Regions from separate parts of the Lysinibacillus sp. GJ-1 genome, predicted to be linked through region 2. Evidence: riboswitches for the same ligand, from Rfam matches in the RefSeq annotation. Region 2 holds a riboswitch; the other holds the start of a gene.
What was found. Region 2 has a riboswitch for cobalamin ahead of LO754_RS12220 (hypothetical protein). Riboswitches for the same ligand answer to the same signal wherever they lie in the genome.
Positions count from the first base shown of each region.

Region 1: another riboswitch for cobalamin. It lies ahead of nikA (nickel ABC transporter substrate-binding protein); the one in region 2 lies ahead of LO754_RS12220 (hypothetical protein).

Region 1 covers NZ_CP088912.1:2,242,951-2,250,659, forward strand. Annotated here, with positions in the region: gene nikA (nickel ABC transporter substrate-binding protein) at 1-1,175, opposite strand, end outside; cobalamin riboswitch at 1,441-1,633, opposite strand; gene LO754_RS10665 (YqhV family protein) at 2,111-2,386, shown strand; gene LO754_RS10670 (SDR family oxidoreductase) at 2,727-3,440, opposite strand; gene LO754_RS10675 (NAD(P)H-dependent oxidoreductase) at 3,471-4,022, opposite strand; gene LO754_RS10680 (winged helix-turn-helix transcriptional regulator) at 4,345-4,683, shown strand; gene LO754_RS10685 (radical SAM protein) at 5,061-5,879, opposite strand; gene LO754_RS10690 (methylated-DNA--[protein]-cysteine S-methyltransferase) at 5,902-6,435, opposite strand; gene LO754_RS10695 (bifunctional transcriptional activator/DNA repair enzyme AdaA) at 6,419-7,045, opposite strand; gene LO754_RS10700 (2OG-Fe(II) oxygenase) at 7,132-7,709, opposite strand, start outside.
Region 2 covers NZ_CP088912.1:2,531,427-2,539,135, forward strand. Annotated here, with positions in the region: partial or broken gene LO754_RS12215 (GTP-binding protein) at 1-1,315, shown strand, start outside; gene LO754_RS12220 (hypothetical protein) at 1,401-2,174, opposite strand; cobalamin riboswitch at 2,447-2,634, opposite strand; gene LO754_RS12225 (methyl-accepting chemotaxis protein) at 2,782-4,026, opposite strand; gene aspA (aspartate ammonia-lyase) at 4,470-5,888, opposite strand; partial or broken gene LO754_RS12235 (NAD(P)-dependent oxidoreductase) at 6,040-6,665, opposite strand; gene LO754_RS12240 (Rrf2 family transcriptional regulator) at 6,740-7,150, opposite strand; gene LO754_RS12245 (hypothetical protein) at 7,261-7,467, opposite strand; gene LO754_RS12250 (FYVE zinc finger domain-containing protein) at 7,648-7,709, shown strand, end outside.

The DNA of each region.
Region 1 (7,709 bases), 290 kb from region 2:
CGCCAAAAATTAATATCCACCTGATTATCCATTAATTTTTGAAGGCCAACCATTACATCTGCACCTTCTAGATTCAACTGTACCCCTATTTTTGCTAGTTCCCCTTGCATCAACTCAGCCATTGGTTTTTGAATCGCATCTGTTGCGATATAGATTAAATCTAATGATAATGGTTGTCCGTTTTTTGAACGAATTTTATCGCCCTTTTGTAATGTCCACCCAGCTTCATCAAGTAGCTGTTGCGCTTTTTCTGGATTATACAAGATTGGTTCTAAATCAATATTGGCAAAAGGAATTGCATCCCAAAATAGTGTGTCGGCCACTTTTTCTGTACCATGTGTAATACTATCAACCATTTGCTCCTTATTGATAGCATATTGAATGGCTTGACGTACCTTTAATTCTGCTAACGGTCCTGACTGCGTATTGAATAATAACGCTTTTGTAGACAATGGTTCAGAGGTAGCCGTCTTATATTTGTCACTATCTTTTAAATACGAATAGTTATCTAAACTAATGATGCCACGACCATAAATTAAATCTAACTCTTCGTTTTCAAATGCCAACGAAATCGATTCAGAATCAGGGATGATTTTTACTTTAATTTGTTCTAAGAGAGGTTTTTCCCCCCAATAGTTTTCGTTGCGACTAAATAAAGCATATTCATCTTTTTTGTAATCTGTTAATACCCATGGACCTGTCCCAACTGGTGCTTTGATGGAATCTTGCGTCGCATCTCCTTCAGGGAATCCGTTATCCCCTAAAAAACGGAATGGACGTACAAAGGCCAGTTCGTTTAATACTGGATAATAAGGTTCATCTAATTGCAAACGAATTGTATAATCATCTTCTTTTACAACCTCAACAATATGGTTGACCATGCCCATCCAAAAATGTATTTCCCGATTTGCTAATATGGCATCGAAGTTACGAATGACATTATCCGCATTAAAAGCAGTTCCGTCTGAATACTTAACGTCTTTTCTTAAATGGAAAATGTAAGAAGTCTTATCCTTTGAAATGTCCCAACTTTCTGCTAGCTTAGGCGTAATAGTCCCATCATCGTTATACTCAACCAAAGATTCGTAGACCATTGCTTGTGCAGTCATTTGATTAGGTAAATATGTATGAGGGTTTAATGGACCGACATCTAAATGCCATCCAATCGTTATCATTTTTTCGTCATTTGTTTGTGTTGTTGTTTTTCCCTTTTCTGTATCAGTGTTTGTACAACCTGCAAGAACACTGAAAGTCAAAAAAGTACAAAAGGAAGTAAATACTTTGTCAATCTCATTTTCTGTCTCCTATCTCCTATCTTGGTTCAAAAGCATCTACTATTAGATAAAAGAAAGCATAAAAAAACCTTATTCAAAAAGAATAAGGATAGATAAGCCTACAAAAAGTAAGTCTCCATCCATCTCCCTATCTTTCGTAGATCATCAATGAATCTTCTTACAAGCAGGCATTCTGGCTCATGAATCATTATTTTGTTTCACCTTCACGAGTAATAACTCTGTGTCAATGGAAACAAAACTCCTCATTTACAGTTGCGGGACAGCATGGGATTTACACCCATTTTCCTTTTAATTGAATGAAAATTCATTTCACTCAAACTTGTAATAATTGCTATGAAATTAGTATTAAACATAACATGCACGAAAGTTTACGTCAATTTTATTTTCAGAATATAATAAAATAAGAAAAATCTTCATTATTTTATAAACTTGCTGAGTGTATTCATTTAACTAAAAAAGACCATTGTTCCAAAAGAGAATAAGGCTGACGTTTTATTAAATATCTACTCCAAATATAAAATTTTAAAAATCTTAGCGTAGCCTTCCAGTCTCATTTGATAAACCTCTCTTTAAATACTATCTTCCCCAGGATTTTACAATACAGAAAATTGATTTATAAAACTGATTGTATTAATAAATTTTTTGCACTTTTAACTAGATAATCAACATAGTAATTAACACTATCAAGCATACGATTACAAGCATATCTCATACGAATGATACATATAGTGATGTTAGTATTTCATTCAAACAGAATTCTATAATTAGACTGAGATGGATTTATAAGATATGCGAATATTATCGATAAAGATAGGATGATGACCATTATTGAAAAATCGGTTCTAGCTATGGTTATTTTACGTGTATTGTCTGGGAGTATTGAAGTAAGTGCTGGTTTGTTGATGCTAAAGTTGAACAATTTAGAAAAAGCATTCTATATTAATACAATGCTTGCATTGGTTGGTCCAACAGTTTTAATCGTAACAACAGCAATTGCATTATTTGGACTAGCTGATAAAATTCCTGTGGCGAGAATTATTTGCTTATTTACTGGAATTACACTTATCATTGTTAGCTCACATATAAAGTAATAGGGACATTTTGTTCTAAATCCTTGTTATGTATTAGCCATCCTGAACAATATCTTTACTGTTCAAAATAATTTGCTGTAGCGTGTGACGACGCTACTTTTTTTATGTAAAAGTCACCTCTACCTAATAAATTGAGATTGTGTGTATCGCACGCAATTATTCGTTTGTGGCGTTGGTGCTTAAAATCGTCCACACACTGTTGTAAAAAAGAACACTAACTAAACACCTCCGCGTTAATTGATATATACAATACTCGTTAGTCAACGCGAAAGGTGTTTTATTTGTTAGGTCAGTTTTAGTTCTACAAAAGTTTGTTTAAGAAATATATTCTGCTGCAGTCTTAAGTTAACATGTGGCCGCCTTCTACATGAAGAACCGTTCCAGTCACGAAACTATTTTGTAGCAAATATAGTACGCTTTGTGCAACATCATCAGCTTGCCCTATTCGTTTCACAGGGAGTTTATTTTCAACTGTATTATAGAAGTGATTACGTGCTTCTTCTGGCATTTTGCTACGGGAAGGTGTATCAATTATACCTGGTGAAACGATGTTTACTCGGATAGGAGCAAGTTCTAATGCCAAAGTCTGACCTAAATTGGAAATAGCCGCATTAACGGCACCTAGTATTGCTGAGCCCACCATAGCCTTGTAGGCTACAACGCCAGAAAATAAAATAATTGATCCGTTTGGTGAAATGTTAGAAGCACCGTATTTGGCTGCATAATATTGTCCCCAAAATTTGTTTTCAAACAGTTTTCGTGCTTGTGCTGTATCCGTTTGGAGGAATGCCCCGCTGGATGTTTCTGCCGCGCTTATCACCAGATGATCGACATGACCAATCTTTTCAAAGAAAGATTGTACTTGCTGTTCTTGTGTTGTATCTAGAATATAAGTTGTTGCCCTAACTCCTAATTGCTCTTTTGCCTTCTGCAATTTCTCTTCGGAGCGACTGGCAATGATTACTTCTGCCCCTTGCGCTACTAGCTGTTTAGCTGATGCCAAACCAATCCCAGAGCTTCCACCGATAATTACAACTTTTTTATCTTTTAACATATTTCTCTCCCCTTATTCGTTTACATAAGTTTAAAAATTCAATATCTCTTGCAGGTGTAAATCAAGTTCGGATACAAACTTTTCAATCTTTGGATTTTTGACTACGTCATAACAAGAGAAACTCTTTAATGGTTTCATTCCGAGAAATTTCTGTATAAGATGTAAATGCATTATTGCATCTTCTAGGGTATTCCCTTCAAAAAATTCACTTGGATTGTTAAATGCTTTTTCAGGGGCATTCCAGGTAAGCGAAAACATATATTTCTTTTCAGTCAACAATCCACCTTTCCCATACTCATCAGCACCCCTAAAAAATAAACCATAGGCATATACCTCATCCATATACGTCTTCAATAAGCCGGGGACACTGAACCAATAAATAGGTGTTTGATAAATGACAATATCAGCCCATATAAATTTTTGTTGTTCTTCTTCGATTTTATATCCGTTTTGAATAATTGTTGTTTTTACATTGTTCTTTTTTTCTAAAAAACTAACCATTTTGTTCATCAATGTTTGGTTCAAATTCCCCTCAGCTGAACTGTATTTCTGATGACCGTTAATAATAAGTATATTTTTCATCTTTTTCTGGCTCCTTCAATTCTGTTATCTCTTAAAACAAACCTAGTGTCTTGCCAATGTTCTACTAACCGTTTGCTACAGCGGGAAAATTCCCTTAGTGTTGTACAAATAGTAATAGCAACGGTAGCTTATTTCATTGATTTCTGACAATAATTTTGAGCACCTCCTCAATTAAGGATGAAATTAACAAATACAATGATATTATAAATATAGTAACTTCCTTTAGGGAAGTAGTGATATTTAATTCATTAAGTTTCTGAAAGTATACTATTGTGCTATGATGAGGTAAATTGCTCAAAAATTTTGAGGGAGGATGTTTCAAATGAGTGTGATTGAGCCAGTAGTGTTGACCAAAGGAGTACCTGGTGAGGCTTGCCCCATTGCGAAAACACTCGATGTAATTGGAACTAAATGGACATTTTTAATAATTCGCGATTTACTTATAGAAGGAACAATGCGGTTCAGTGACCTATTAAAATCTATGGATGGAATTAGTCCGAAAACACTTTCCCTCCGTCTTAAAACACTAGAAGATCATGGGATTTTGATTAAAAAGGTTTTCCCAGAAGTTCCCCCTCGTGTGGAATATACGTTAACAGACAAAGGAAAACAGTTGGAAGGTGTTTTCATTGAATTAAAGCGATTTGGATTAAATTTATAAATAGTTTAAACAAGTCATGCTTTACATTTTGGTCTGTTAATATATTGTAAAAAAAGTCGAACATACAAATTTGTATGTTCGACTTTTTAATGCACTATATGATGCTCCACACCCATTTCCATACTTTCGATAACTAGAAAGTTGTGACAAAAGTAATTATATTAGGGTAGGGTAGATTACTACACATTGCTTTTACGGATTTTCCCATAAAAATTACACTGTAAAACATATCGAGATTCAACCACACATACAGTTGCCCATCTCGATAGCTCTCACAGCGCACAAGCATCGTTTATGTAAAATTCAGCAAGGATGCTTGTAATGGTCGTTCCGTTATTTGCAAAGCTCCATTTGTGATAGCCAATGTGCTATTACTTTTACGGCTCAAATCCTGCTTGACTTAGATAAACATCACTTTCTGGAAAGATTTTAATCAATCGATTATAGAAATTATTTATTACATGTGGTCCGTACCAATCTTCTAAACCAAGTTGGGCATATTTCTCCTCCATGCCAAGTTTTCTTGTGCGATTTCCTCCACTGCCATCTCCTAAAAAGTAGTCATCCAAACATATTCGATCGACGAATGGTTTCAATTTCTCAGGAAAATATTCCCCACTTGGTAAAATGGGGGCTATAGCTACTTGGGTCGGGATTCCGTTGGCTGCTAATGTTTCTAATGTCTTAAAACGCGCCTGAATTGTTGGTGCATCTGGGGTAAAATGTTTACGTATTGTTTCGGAATCTGTCTCAATCGTTACACTTACTCGAACTTTCTCTTTAAATTGCTGTAGCAAATCAATATCACGGCTTACAAGAGGGCTTCTAGTTTGCACTAAAAGGAAGTCTGGGGGATCTGCGACCATCACTTCTAGTAAGGACCTTGTCACTTTTTCCTTATACTCGATTGGCTGATAAGGATCTGTACTTGATGACATAAAAATGGTCACATTTCCTTTAGCTTTGGCGCGCTGAAGCTCCTTTTTTAATAAATTTGCAGCTCCGTTTTTTATATCGACCCAATTGCCCCATTCACCATCTCGAAAAAGTGCCACAGGCATTGCTCGTACATAACAATAGGAGCACCCAAATGAACAGCCTGTATAAGGATTTAGTGAATGCGTATAGCCAGCAAGAAAACCAGTTCCTTTATTCAGAATCGTTTTTGGATTTTTATAGAATAATTCACTTTTCATCACCGTCCCCCTCCATTCATAATTACTCGTAGCTAGTTGAAGTTCCCTTTTCTAACTCTAGGAGCTGTGTTTTCATTTCTAATCCTCCTCGATAGCCTGTTAATGAGCCATTCTTGCCAATTACCCGATGGCACGGTACAGTAATTAATACTGGATTGGCTCCAATCGCTGTGCCAACTGCGCGCACAGCTGCTGGTTTATTAATAGCATTGGCAATTTCTGAATAGGATTTCGTCTGTCCATAAGGAATGTCACAAAGTGCATTCCACACTGCTATCTGAAATGGTGTCCCTACATAATCAAATGGCATAGTAAATGTTTTTCGCTTTCCTTGTAGGTATTGAATCAATTCAACCATATAGGGTTCTAGCTTTTTATTATCTTCAATTAGTGGACTTCCTGGAAAGCGCTTCTTGGCCCATTCGATTAACTCCTCGAATGCGCTGTTCTGTGAACTTACATACACTAACCCTTTAGAAGTGGAAGCAATATAAAAATGCCAATCTTCAAATGTTAGTAAAGCCCAATAGAGCGTTGTTTTATTGTTTGTTACCACTATCTTTTCCTCCAGTTATATGCATTTGTCGAAATTGTGCTGGTGTCAATCCAGTTTTCTTTTTAAATAACGTAATAAAATAAGGCGTATTCATCATTCCTACACAGATGGCGATATCTCCGATGGCTTTATTTGTTTGCATTAATAATTGTTTAGCCTCATGTACGCGAACTCGTTGTATATACTCAACCGGTGTTATACCCTTAATTTTTTTAAATGTGCGATGCATATGATAGGGACTCCCATGGCAAATTGTAGCTAACGATTCTAGGGTTAATTTTTCTGTGTAATTTTTATCAATGTAGGCACTAATTAGCTCGACCCATTCGCTATCAGGTAATTTTTCATTAGTTGGCTTGCAACGTTTACAAGGCCGGAAATTTGCGCGTAGAGCTTGTTCTGCGTTTTGAAAAATACAGACATTTTCTTTTTTCGGGACGCGCGATTTACAAGATGGTTTACAGAAGATCCCTGTTGATTTGACAGCATAGAAAAATTGATGATTATACGTTGGATCATTATTTATTATTGCTTGCCACTTTTCATCTGTTATCTGTTCCATATCATTTGAAGTTTTATCATGACACTCGTGATTGAACCTATCTAGCATTACGCTCACCTCTCTTTACACTATACTCCTTAGAAATTTCCAATGTACAATGCTTGAAATAGAATAGCAAGATATTGAAGTAGTTTTTATGTCGCATCATGAAAAATGATTCCAAGACCAAAACGTTCCCCGAAAGTAACTGTACTTACTCCGTGACGAACCTTATTTTTGTAATACCCTTTTTGACCAAGAACAACTCTATAGTTCGTAGGGAAAATGAGCGCACTGCCTTGAGCTAAAGTAATAACATGTCCTCTACTTTGAGCACGAGGAATTTGTTCCACTAATAGCGATTCTCCACCGCAAAAGTCTTTTTCACGTTGATTTAAGACAAAGACTACTTGAAATGGGAAAAATATATCGCCGTATAAATCTTGATGCAAACAATTAAAGCCCCCTGTTTCATACTTTAATAGTAAAGGTGTTGGTCTTGTTTGCTCATTTTCTTTACAGATGGTCAAAAAATCTTGAAGGTTGTTGGGAAACTGTGCTGTTTTTCGTAAATACCCCAACCAACGATTCGCTGTTTTTGACAATTCTACATAGAAGACCTCTCTTAAACTTTGGACGATATCAGGTAGTGGATAGGAAAAGTATTTGTACTCCCCATGGCCAAAGCGATAGCGTTTCATATTGATTGTTGTTCTGTACGGCTCTTTCTCAA
Region 2 (7,709 bases):
CTTTGTTGGTGCTGCTTTAAAAGATATTGGGATCAAGGAATTTGTATCACAGCTTCCTCTCCTGACAGAGACACACTTCGACCATCAAGCACCCTTTCAAGGGGAAGTATTTAAAATTCGCCATGATGGCACACAACGCTTAACTTTTATAAAAGCTTTACAAGGATCATTGCATACTCGTGATGACTTTGCATTTGGCGATGTTACCGAAAAAATAACTGAAATTAGGCTGTATAATGGGCGTCGTTTTCAGACAGCCCAAGCCGTACAAGCAGGAGACATTTTTGCAGTGAAAGGGCTTAGCATGGCGAAGATAGGAGACATTTTAGGAAGTACACTACTCCCAAAACCTTATGAACTTGTGCCTACATTACAAGCAAAAGTACTGTATGAAGGGCAACAGCATATAAAGGAAATTTTACAGATTTTTCGTTTACTAGAAGCCGAGGAGCCATCGTTACGAGTCGTTTGGCAAGAAAAATCCCAAGAAATTCATGTACATATTATGGGTGTCATACAACTTGAAGTACTTGCTGAAGTATTAAAAAATCGCTTTTCACTTGTTATTACCTTTGATAAACCTCAAATTTTGTATATGGAAACTATTGCAACGACTGTAACAGGCTACGGACATTTCGAACCGCTCAAGCATTATGCCGAGGTACACTTATTCATGGAGCCGAACATCCGCGGAACTGGGAATACGTTTGTTAATGCCTGTCATGCTGATGATTTATCAGTAGGTCACCAACGCCTTATCGAAAAACATTTATTTGAACGCGAGCATCACGGTTTATTAACTGGTTCTCCTGTTACTGATATTCGCTTTACACTGTTGACAGGACGAGCTCATATCAAGCATACCGAAGGAGGAGATTTTCGGGAAGCTACTTTCCGTGCATTAAGACAAGGGCTAGAACAAGCCGAAAATATCTTACTTGAGCCCTATTACCGCTTCAAAATGAAAGCGTCCAATGATTTTATCTACTGAATGATGAACGATATTCAACAAGCAGACGGTACTTTTGACTCACCGATCTTGTCAGAGGAGCAAGTCATTTTAACAGGACGTGTACCAGTTGCAACATTTATGCACTATAGTACTACTTTTGCTACTTACACAAACGGCAAAGGCTCTTTATCTTTACAATTCGATGGCTATGATATATGTCATAATAGCGAGGCAATAATCGCACAAATCAATTATAATAAACAGGCTGATCCTGACTATACGTCGTCAAGTATTTTTTGTGCAAAAGGAAAAGGCTATGCAGTTCCATGGTATGAGGCAAAAGCAGCCATGCATTGTCTATAAAATAAAAAGGCATCGAAATTTCTCGATGCCTTTCAGAAAAAAATCGAATATTGCATAGTATGCATATCGATACAGATATAAAAATTTACAACGCTTTTTTCGTTTTCCTTTTCAAAGAATTCGCTGACTCCACAATCACATACCCATGATGATTTGAGAAATCCACAAGAACCGACCCAGGTTTACTTTTTAAAATCTGTAATTGCTCAATGCGTTGCAGCAACAATTGATGACCATTACCACGCGGATGCCAATTTAAATGATAATCATTTAATTCTTTTACACTTTGTAAAAACTGAGCATATTCACGCTCAACATAGTCTATTAAATGTTGTATTTTACTATAATCTTGATTTTCTTGAATTAATATCGATAAGTCTTGCAAATACGTCTGATAAAAACGCATTACCATCGAACATAGTAAATCATTGACTCTTGCAGCACTTAAAATAGGTTTTGGCTCTACATTCAGGCGATCCAGATTGGGTTTAGCTCGAATTGAATCGATGCGTGTAATTAAATTATAGGCCTCCTCATTTACTTCATAAACAATCGGATTGGTCGGCATATACATCATAAAACCATTCTTTTTTGTTTTCAATTCATCAGCCACACTTGCTTTTGCAAATAGGTATCCTTCATAGACATCATTTTGAATCCAAATAATGTCTTTATTATAAAAAATGCAGTCAAACAATCGATCGTGCGGAATAAGCCCTGTAGCTAAAAACTGATCAACTAGCGCCTCAATGACCATTCTCGTTTTTCGTTGCTTGGCAACTTCCATGCGCGGTTGCTTACAAATCTTCATATCAACATTTTTCTTTTCTCGTGTTGAACATACCTGAATTTTTGTCATACTTGCACCTCTTCTCGTACATATTTTCAAAACAAAGGTATCGATTACATAAAAAATACGGATTTCCTACAAATGTAGAGGAAATCCGTGATTATGGCTATCGTACTTAAAAAATATCATTCATCCGATAACATCAAACAGTGCACCAATGGAAGCGATTTGGCTTGATGCCGTATCCCTTTACATCCTTTGGTGTTGGTCGTTTGACGTACTGTGACGAACAGATTATTCTGTTTTGTCAACATGCCACCTCCTATTCCTCGTAGGTTTATGGTGTGTACTCGTAACAGGCAGGTCTCCTGACTTATGGTCATCGCTTCTTTTCACCTTCCCGTCGTTTGACAGTGGTCATAATTTGAAAAGACGCTCACATTCACAGTTGCGGGACAGCGTCGGATTTGCACCGACTTCCCTTTTAAGTAAATTGCATGCAATTTACACCTCTTACTACACGCTATTCAGTTGTTAAGGAATTTATTGGAAAATTCCTACTAAACTATTACATTATATTGTAAAGTAGTGGTATTTTAAAGTCAAACAGCAGCCTAAATGTATGTGCACTTGCTAAAATGACTATCTATCACCTAAATAACTATCCGTTGTTAATTTATACATGAATTTGATTTGTAATCTTTTGTAAATCATCAGCCTGTATCGTTAATTCCTGTGAAACTTGATTGACTGCTTGCATGGAAGCCGTTTGCTCATCCATTGACTGTAGCACAGCTTCTGTATAGCTGGACAATTGATCCATACCCCCTGCAATTGTTGACACGAGATTAGCTACCTCATTTGCACGATTTGACAAGTAATTTACAGTTGTCGAAATGCCTTCGAGTTGGTCAGTCATTTGGCTCACGTGCTGCGAAATATTGCCAAAAGATTTTGTTGCTTCATCAATGACATAGACCCCCTGTTGAACATTTTTCAAGTCTTCTTCCACAGCCACAGCAACTTGTTTCGTATCATTTTCAATACCTACTACAAGGTCCACAATTTGAATAGCAGAATGCTTGGATTGCTCTGCTAAATGACGAACTTCTTCCGCAACGACCGCAAAACCTTTCCCATGTTCTCCAGCACGTGCCGCTTCAATCGCAGCATTTAGAGCAAGTAAATTCGTTTGATCTGTAATCGTTGTAATCATTTCTGTCATTTTTTTAATATCTGTCATTTTATTTGATAAGTGTTTTATTAAGGTACTCGTTTTATCTGTTGACGATGAAATAAACTCCATCTGGTTTTTCGCAACATGCAAAATTTCTGCACCATTTCCTGCGATATCATTCGCTTCTTTCGCGTGGTTGAAAACATCCTGTGTGGCAATCGAAATACGCTCAATGCCATCTACTGTTTCCTGCATTGCAACAGCACTATTGTTTGCCGATTGTGCGGCTTGTTTAAGACCATTTGACGTTTTTTCCATTTGATGGTCAACTTCTTCCACAGCCATTGTAATTTCATTTGTACTTGCAGACAACTCTTCGATACTGGCAGATAAATCTGTCGAACTGTTGGCAATTGTTAGTGTCATCGTACGCAATTGCTCTTTCATCTCTATAAAAGCTTTTGCTAATTCTGAAATCTCACTATTGTCTTGTACAGTAATGACATCAGAGTCAAAGTTACCTACTGAAATTGCTTTCGCAGCATTAGATAATTGGTTAATAGGTTGAATCACTTTATATTTAACATAGAAGATATAGGATAAAGTAATGGAGATACCAATAATCGTTAATATTGTAGATAGCCATGCTAATGCTGTTAAATTAGCAAGATCTATAATTAATACTACAATCATTATTAAATTTAATAATGAAAACCCAAAAATACTTTTTTTTCGTAAAGTCATACCAAAATCCCCTAACTATAATATTACTATAATACCATTATTATAGTTTATTTATCCTAAGATTGATAGAAATACGCCCATCTTTTATATGTATATTGGTATACTAAAAAAAGATAAAGGTTAGGACAAAACTAAAATAATTTAAGGAACAGAGGAAAGGTGTTCATAAATTTTTCTATATGGAGAACTTAGCTATTCTTGCTTTTACAATAAATAAAAAATTAGAAGAGTTCACTAGTTGTTAGTAGCGGAGGCGGTGACTTCTGCTCAGAACGCACACAGCGTAAGACGCGGGCATTTCCGCGCGTTAGCGAGGGTTGCGGCTTACGTGTGTGCCCGCGCAAAGCACCGCCGAAGCGAACAACATCGGCGCAACAAAAAGGTGTTAGATTGACTGCCATCAATCTAACACCTTTTCTCTTTTGTCCCAGCCTCTTTAGAAATTATTTTAATTTCATCATACTAGAACCAGCGATACCTGGATGTGTCATTTCATATGGATCTAAAATTAAATCCAATTGCTCTTTCGTTAAGACACCTGCTTCAATGCAAAGTTCACGAATTGAACGACCTGTAAGAATTGCTTCACGTGCAAGACGAGCAGCTACTTCATAACCGATATGTGGATTGACTGCTGTTAAGACACCCACACTTTTCTCTACATATTCCTTCATACGTTCTTCATTTGCTTCGATATCTTTTAAACAGTTTTCTGTAAATGCACGGAAAACGTTATTCATTATGCTAATTGATTGAATTAAGTTGAATACAAGCACTGGTTCCATTACGTTTAATTCTAATTGACCCGCTTCAGATGCTAAAGAAATTGTATGGTCATTCCCAATTACTTGGAATGCAACTTGGTTTAGCACTTCTGGCATTACAGGATTTACTTTACCAGGCATAATAGATGAACCAGGTTGACGTGCTGGTAAAATAATTTCTCCTAAACCTGCACGAGGACCAGATGCCATTAAACGAAGGTCATTCGCAATTTTAGACATATTAATCATACAAATTTTTAGTGCCCCTGACACTTCCGTATAAGCGTCCGTATTTTGCGTAGCGTCTACCAAATGTGTAGCACCTTTTAATGGTAAGCCAGAAATTTCAGCTAGATGTTGGTCTACAGATTTAATATAGTCTGGGAAAGCGTTAAGCCCAGTACCGACAGCTGTTGCCCCCATATTGACATCATATAAGTTTGGACGTGTTTGACGGATACGAACAATATCACGGTTAATTACGCGACAATAAGCCTCAAACTCTTGTCCTAAGCGAATTGGTACAGCATCTTGTAAGTGCGTACGTCCCATTTTAATAACATGTGCAAATTGCTCTGCTTTTTGATGGAATACGGCTTGCATATTTTCCATCGTCACCAGAAGCTCATCAATTAAATTTAATACAGCAATATGAATCGCTGTAGGGAAGGCATCGTTTGTTGATTGTGACATATTAACATGACTGTTCGGGCTAATCGTTTGATAGTCCCCTTTTGCTTTACCCAAAATTTCAAGAGCACGGTTCGCAATAACTTCATTCGCATTCATATTAATAGAAGTGCCTGCACCACCTTGGATTGGGTCTACTAGAAATTCAGCATCCCATTTACCATCGATGACTTCTTGTGCAGCCTCGACAATAGCCTCTCCAATTTCTTTTGATAATAGGTGTACTTCCATATTACCTAATGCTGCTGCTTTTTTTACAATACCCATTGCTTTAATTAGGGCTGGGTGAATTTTATAGCCTGTAATTGGGAAGTTTTCTGTTGCACGAAGCGTTTGAATCCCGTAATAAGCATCTGCTGGTAATACTCTTTCACCTAAAAAATCTTTTTCTATACGTTGTGTGGACATTATTGTCGTCTCCTTTGAACTAATACTCACACTGATAGTAGCTAATAAATGCCGTCTTGTAAACAGTCATTTATCAGTAAAATGAAAGTTTTTTCGTAAACGACGATAAATAGCGAGAAACCGAGCATATTTCATACGCTCGGCAGTAGGATTATTTAGTTGAGGAAACGGTAAAACGTCTATTTAAATAGTGTGGATTTTCTATTTCATCTAATACTGCAATCGCATAATCACTATAGCTGACATAACTTTCACCTTTAGCATTCACTAACAAATGATCTATTCCTGTTGTATAGCTACCTGAACGTACCCTCTGGATCAAATAGGGCAGAAGGACTTAAAAATGTCCACGAAATATTTGATGCTTGTAAGTCTTGCAAGTTTTCACCTTGATTTTTGCAGTTGCCAAAAACATTTCCGGAAAATCAGGCGTCTCCATAACACGAATCGTTTTTTCTGGGTCTACATATAGGCTGCCTGCTCCCCCACTACGAATAGTTTTGTGGCAATGCCGTTAAAGGTAGCGATTAAATGACGACCTACAGCAACATGTAATGTTTCTTGTCCAAGTGGTGCACCAAACGCATTCACAACAACATCAAAACCCTTTACATCTTCTTGCGTTAAATCCAATACATCCTTCTCTATCACTTGAATATCCTCTTTTACTTTAGAAGCTGAACGAACAATGGCTGTAACGTTATGACCACGTTGTAATGCTTCCTCCACTATTTTTTGCCCTGCTTTTCCTGTTGCTCCAATAACGCCTATTTTCATTATAAATTCCTCCTACAATTAGTTGTAACTGTTTTAGTTACAGGTTGAATACAGTAAGACCGACCTCGTTACTTTTAACGAAGTTGATCTAGCACATCTTGTAACGTTTGTGCTTGTAACTGTTTTTCCATTGCATGCCAAACATCTAGATAAACCGTTTCCAACGTATGCTGTATTTGTCGGCCGACAGCACATGCAGGATTCGGTTCATCATGTATTGCAAATAGTTGCTCTGGACCGTCAATCGCTCGGTAAATGCTCAACAATGACAAATCCTTTGGTTCAATAACAAGGCCATAACCAGCGATTCCCGACTGAGATGTTAACAAGCCTGCTTTTTTCAATTTCCCAATCATTCGTCGTACGACTACGGGATTCGTATTGACACTACCTGCAATATAATCAGATGTAAGCTGACTTTTATCAGATGTTGTAGCAATGAGCGAAAGTATATGGATAGCGACTGAAAATCGACTATTGACCATACGAATCACCACCTGTTGTAACTATTATAGTTACAGGTTAAGATAATTACAAATCATTTGCTCATATCTTAACCTGTTCATTATTCACAAAAATACACCCGCTATCGAATTTAAATTTTTGTCATATAAATAACGAGCTCTTGTTGGATTTGACCATTTTCTTCATAGAAATCTAGATTGTGAAATTCATATTTATAATGACCAACGGGGAACGTTACACTTTCTCCTTGAGCCGCAGCTAGTATGCCAGCCACATCATGTGATACCATCTGTAAAAGCTCTGTCCCTGTCATTGTTTCTATAAAAATTACGTTCATCTAAAAACACCTCCTTCGCCATTATAGCTTAGAAGGCGCTTGAATTTATAGTGATGATTTCTTACTGCACAAGTTAGAAATCATCATCAAAATATAATCGATAGACGAGTAAAAGTAAAAATCGATATAATTGAATAAAGATTAAATGTGAAAACTTTTATTGACAGGAGGATATTTAGCATGAAAATCAAATTAATATTAATTGTAATATGCTCATTTTCACCATTACTATTATTAGGACT